DNA from 2 places in the Shewanella sp. NFH-SH190041 genome. Region 1 is predicted to be linked to the other one. Evidence: predicted binding sites of a transcription regulator. Region 1 holds the regulator's gene; the other holds the start of a gene.
The links. The regulator MetJ, encoded in region 1, represses methionine synthesis genes. The targets are predictions, from matches to a motif close to TAGACGTCTAGACGTCTA.

Region 1 (3,191 bases):
ACCGCCAGTTGAAGCAGTGACTGCAACTGGGCTTTATCCGCCGCCAACCGCTCCCTTAATTCCCGCACCGCGTCACCACTCAGTAACTGCTCCACCAGCTGTTGCTGGTATGCCATCAATACTGACAGCTCCTGCTGCCATAGCTCACCAGCATCTGCTAACGCCAATAGTTGATACAGCTGATTGGTGGTTGTGCCCGCCGCAGAGACTACCACCCAATCCGAGCTTTCTCCTTGCGTCAGCAAAATATGGGCAACCCGGCGGTAACCATCGGCATCAGCCAGACTAGAGCCACCAAACTTATGTAACTGGGCCGGAACCTTTCCGCTAGCAGCGTCATTTACTGTGCTGTTTGCTTGACATGTCATGACGCATCATCTCCCTGAGTCACCGCTGTCAGTGCCTGTTGGATATCCGCCAACAAATCATCACTGTGTTCTATGCCCACAGATAACCGAATTAGTCCATCACTGATACCGGCACAACGCCGCTGTTCCGGGGTCATCGCTCTGTGGGTCATACTGGCCGGGACAGCGACCAGACTTTCCACTCCACCGAGACTTTCCGCTAATGAAAACAGTTTAAGCGCAGCAACAAAACGCCCAGTACTCGCCGCACCGCCTTGTAACTCAAAACTGATCATGCCGCCGAAACCACGCTGCTGACGCTGAGCAATCCCATGGCCAGGATGCTGTACTAACCCGGGATAATAAATATGGCTAACCGCCGGATGTGCCTGCAACGCTGCCACAATCAGCGAGGCATTATGTTGGTGCTGGGACATACGCAAAGACAGGGTACGCAGCCCGCGCAAAGTAAGATACGCATCCAGCGCCCCCCCGCTTAATCCTAAAGTGTTGGCATTCCACAACAGCTCTTCACTCAACTCAGGCGTCTTAGCAATGACAGCCCCGCCAATGACATCGCTGTGGCCATTGATATATTTGGTGGTGGAGTGGATCACCATATCTGCGCCAAGTAATAAAGGTTGCTGCAACACTGGAGTAAGAAAAGTATTATCCACCGCCACCCGGCAACCCTGCTGCTTGGCCTGCTGACAAATAGCGGCAATATCAACAATACGCAGTAACGGGTTAGAGGGCGTCTCCAGCCAGATCAGCCCCGGAGATGCAGCCAACGCTTGGGTCAGAGCCTCGGTATCTGTCATATCGACCACTTGCAGACGAAACTGGCCTTTGCGCGCCAAATGCTGAAATAGCCGTAAACTACCGCCATAACAATCATGGGGAACTAACAACAACTCCTCTGCAGACAGCACACTGACCGCCAAGTGCACCGCCGCCATCCCACTGGCAGTAATCACACCGCTATGACCAGATTCCATCTCAGCTAGCGCTATCGCCAACTGCTCTCGGGTCGGATTAGCTGAACGGCTATAGTCAAAAGCGCCAGGAGTTTGTGGATCGGCAAAGCTGTAATTACTGCTAAGGTAAATGGGGGGGACAACGGCGCGGTGCTGCAAGTCAGTTTCAATTCCCTGTCTGACCGCCGTGGTTGCGGTATGCTGTTGAGTCATCCTGTCACTCCTGCCTGCTATTTCAGATGGCTAGACGTCTAAACTAGACTAGGCGGGTTACCCAGGTCAAGAAAAAAGACGGCTGGACGTCCAAACATCAAGAATTCTATTTGCATTCATCCCGTTTTCGCCGCAATAATTTGACTGTAAAAAGTAAGTGTTTAAAATCGGCTGCGAATTACAGAATCAACAGGTGAGTCAATGACTGAGTGGAATGGCGACTATATCAGCCCTTATGCAGAGCATGGTAAAAAGAGTGAGCAGGTAAAAAAAATTACCGTATCCATTCCCTTGAAAGTACTGAAGGTGTTAACTGATGAACGCACCCGTCGTCAGGTCAACAACCTGCGTCATGCCACCAACAGCGAACTCCTTTGCGAAGCCTTTCTACATGCCTATACCGGCCAGCCGTTGCCAAATGATCCAGATTTGGCCAAAGATAGCCCTGACAGTATTCCTGCTGAAGCAAAAAGGCTTATGACCGAAATGGGTATTGAATGGGAAGAGATGGAATAATCTCGAGCTGAATTAAACAAAAAGCCCGGTTATGCCGGGCTTTTTGTTGTTATAACAACACCACTATTTCTATTTAGAAATAAAAAGCACTTTGTAATACCACCCCAGCAGCATCTTCATCACCCAGCATACCGGTAATATCCAAATTGACCGTATTGCCAATTAATACGCCGGCCCCCAGTGAATACAACGTCATACCACCTTGCTCCAAATCGCGGCGGTATCCCCCGCGCAATGCCAGCCATGACCAAGGCCGATATTCTCCGCCAAGACGCCAAAATTGCTGTCCCGGTTCACCGGCAAAACGCTTTTGGCTACTTAAATCAATATCAGAGCTTAAGCTAGCATGCTGCCAATCATAAGCCACCCCAGCCTGATAAACCGGCTTGACCTGAAATGTAAACTGCTGACCACCATTCACCACTGTCGCCAATGATTGCGATAGCAGATCTCGACCGGTTACTGCCACAGTTAATCCCGCCATCGGTTGCAGCGCCAAACCGACATCAAGATTAAACCCTGTCGTTTCAGTACGGTATTTACTGTCACTGAAATCATCACCATCAAAATTATTGGCGCTAACACGATAATGATAGCTATCTAAACGTTGGAATTTAGGCGAAATACCGATAGAAACTGGCATCTCCCCCCACTGCAAAGGCATACTCAGCGCCACACCAAAGTCGGACACAGCGCCAGCTAATACACTGCCGCTAGAGGTCAGGTCTTCAAGCATGGGCGGATTAAGCGGATCAATTTGTGCGAGGTAAGTTAAGTCCGCCGCGCTGATATCTGTAAAACCAACAGCATCAAGATATGTCTGGTAAAACAACCCAACATCAAAACTGAAGCTAGGCAATACCAGTGATAAGCCTACGGCAGCATTAACATTGGCACGATTACCAGCCAGTCCATGCAAATCCGCCAACAACAGATCGCGATTAGTCTCAATAGCCGTGACATCACGATGAGCTATCGCACTGTCCAGCGCATCATAATGATCCTGCAGCAAATCCAATTTATCGACCATATTGTCCCGATCAGCAGCTTCTGCACCAATCATGGGCAGCACCAAGGTTACCTCATCACTGCGATGCAAACTCATTAATGCCGGATTAATCACTGGCGCCCCATCCCG
Region 2 (3,191 bases), 570 kb from region 1:
CGTTGAGTGAGTGCCAGCAGCTTGCGGTCAGTGTCTTGGATCTGGAGCGAATCGCGTTATTGTGTATGCAGAGCGCTCATTTTGATCATTGTGCTTTTTAAATATGGCTCTGGGGGGCGTTTTAAGCGCTGCAGTTTTGATGGTGTGAGATTGAGCGTGGGTGACGCAAGCTTGGGTAAAAATAGCGAGAAAAGCGTGTCTATGATGGCTGGTTACTGCGACTTAAATAGGCGGATAAAGATGTCTAACAGATTAATTTGTTGATAGATAATATCTGATATGTTCCCAAGTCAATCTGTCAGTGACCTGAGCAATAAAAAAACCGCCTTAAAGGCGGCTTTTTTATTAATGCGGTCGATATGACCGCAATTAATGCATTACAGACCGGCGTCAGCGCGCAGTGCTTCAGCTTTGTCAGTGCGTTCCCATGGGAACTCATCACGACCGAAGTGACCGTAAGCGGCGGTAGCCTGATAGATTGGGCGAGCCAGATCCAGCATTTCACGCAGGCCGTATGGACGCAGGTCGAAGTGACGACGAACCAGATCAACCAGCAGAGCTTCAGCAACTTTAGCAGTGCCGAAGGTTTCAACACTGATAGAGGTTGGCTCAGCCACACCAATAGCGTAAGACACTTGGATTTCACAACGCTCAGCCAGACCAGCAGCAACGATGTTCTTCGCTACATAACGGGCAGCGTAAGCCGCACTACGGTCAACTTTTGATGGGTCTTTACCAGAGAAAGCACCACCACCGTGACGTGCCATACCACCGTAAGTATCTACGATGATCTTACGGCCAGTCAGACCACAGTCACCCATAGGACCGCCGATAACGAAACGGCCAGTTGGGTTGATAAAGAATTTAGTTTCTTTATTCAGCCACTGAGAAGGCAGAACAGGTTTGATGATGGTTTCCATCACGCCTTCAACCAGATCTTTTTGGCTGATTTCTTCACTGTGCTGAGTAGACAGTACCACAGCATCAATGCCAGTGACTTTGCCATCTTCATAGGCGAAAGTTACCTGGGATTTTGCATCTGGACGCAGCCAAGGCAGGATGCCTTCTTTACGTACTTCAGATTGACGCTTCACCAGTGCGTGAGCATAGGTGATAGGTGCTGGCATCAGCACGTCAGTTTCGTTGCTGGCGTAACCGAACATCAGACCTTGGTCACCGGCACCCTGTTCTTTAGGGTCAGCACGGTCAACACCTTGGTTGATGTCTGGAGATTGCTTGCCAATAGCGCTCAGTACGGCGCATGAGTTGGCATCAAAGCCCATATCGGAATGGATATAACCAATTTCGCGAATGGTTTTACGGGTCAGTTCTTCAATATCAACCCATGCAGTGGTGGTTACTTCGCCACCAACCATCACCATACCGGTCTTTACATAGGTTTCACAGGCTACGCGGGCCTTAGGGTCTTGAGCCAGAATCGCGTCCAATACTGCATCAGAAATTTGGTCAGCGATTTTATCTGGATGTCCTTCTGAGACAGACTCAGAGGTAAACAAGTGCTTTGCCATATCGGGAAAAATCTCGTTTTGAATGTAAAAATCTGTGTGGACATCTACCTATAAACGTGTAGATGCATCTCCATCTAGACGGCTATTCTAGTTTAATTCCTGCCGGTAATCATCCCCCGAATATTAATTTTCCCTGAGATTGTGACCTACCGGGAATTTTCACTGTGAAAGCTAATTTGTTTATTCCTTATTTATTAATGCCTTAACTGGATTTTAGGTGAGTGAGCTGGGTGTGTTAATCCGTAACAGTGGAAATACGGCTGGCAATATTTGTTGGCAGAAAAAATTCACACTTGGACGGGCAAAGGGTTAATGCGACGCAATTTAATTTGCGTCTGGCTGTATACATGGGAGAAAATACGCGACCACATCAGGACAGTCCCAGCAGGGACATCTATGGAGCACCATCTCATTTTGCAGGTATTGTTGTGGCGGCGAACAGGACGCACGGCCGGACAAAATGAAATGGTGTTTCAACAATAAGCAGGAGAGAGCATGTCTTCCCGTAAAGTACTCGCTAACGCTATCCGTGTGTTAAGTATGGATGCCGTTCAAAAAGCCAACTCAGGACACCCTGGCGCACCTATGGGTATGGCGGATATTGCCGAAGTTCTTTGGCGTGATCATCTGAAACATAACCCAGTTAACCCACAATGGGCCGACCGTGACCGGTTTATCCTGTCAAATGGCCATGGCTCAATGCTGATTTACTCCCTGCTGCACCTGACAGGTTATGACCTGTCCATTGACGATTTGAAAAACTTCCGTCAGCTGCACTCCAAAACCCCAGGCCACCCAGAATACGGTTATGCCCCAGGTGTCGAAACCACAACTGGCCCACTGGGTCAGGGCATCACCAATGGTGTTGGTATGGCGCTGGCAGAAAAAGTGCTGGGCGCTCAATTTAACCGTGACGGTCATAATGTGGTGGATCACCATACTTATGTCTTTATGGGCGACGGTTGTTTGATGGAAGGGGTTTCCCATGAGGCCTGCTCTTTGGCGGGTACCTTGGGGCTGGGCAAACTGATCGCGTTTTGGGATGACAATGGCATCTCTATTGACGGTCATGTTGAAGGTTGGTTCAGCGATGATACTCCAGGCCGCTTTGAGGCGTATGGCTGGCATGTGATCCGTGATGTTGACGGTCATGACGCGGATGCAATCAATGCTGCCATTATTGCCGCGAAGGCGGAAACCAATAAGCCAACATTGATCTGTACCAAGACTATTATCGGTTTTGGCTCACCAAACAAATCTGGCAGTCATGACTGCCATGGTGCGCCACTGGGTGATGCGGAAATTGCTGCAGCTCGTGAGTTCCTTGGTTGGAGTCAAGGGCCATTTGATATCCCTGCTGATATTTATGCGCAATGGGATGCCAAAGCTGCAGGCCAGCAGGCTGAAACTGCTTGGGACAGCAAATTTGCGGCTTACGCGGCAGCATACCCTGAGTTGGCCGCTGAGTTAAAACGCCGTCTGAGCGGTGAGCTGCCAGCTGACTTTGCTGTAAAAGCACAAGCTTACATCGAAGATTTGCAGGCAAACCCTGCGAATATCGCGTCACGTAAGGCATCGCAAAATGCACTGGGTGCATTTGGTAAACTGCTGCCAGAGTTTTTAGGTGGTAGTGCGGATTTGGCGCCATCTAACCTGACTATG

Region 2: a site for MetJ is predicted at 1,597-1,614, ahead of metK (methionine adenosyltransferase). Genes of this name have one in related genera too.

What each region holds. Positions count from the first base shown of each region.
Region 1 is NZ_AP026070.1:554,761-557,951, reverse strand. Features, by position in the region: gene metL (bifunctional aspartate kinase/homoserine dehydrogenase II) at 1-368, opposite strand, end outside; gene metB (cystathionine gamma-synthase) at 365-1,537, opposite strand; gene metJ (met regulon transcriptional regulator MetJ) at 1,739-2,053, shown strand; gene NFHSH190041_RS02465 (conjugal transfer protein TraF) at 2,127-3,191, opposite strand, start outside.
Region 2 is NZ_AP026070.1:1,122,348-1,125,538, forward strand. Features, by position in the region: gene NFHSH190041_RS04970 (hypothetical protein) at 1-101, shown strand, start outside; gene metK (methionine adenosyltransferase) at 378-1,529, opposite strand; gene tkt (transketolase) at 2,025-3,191, shown strand, end outside.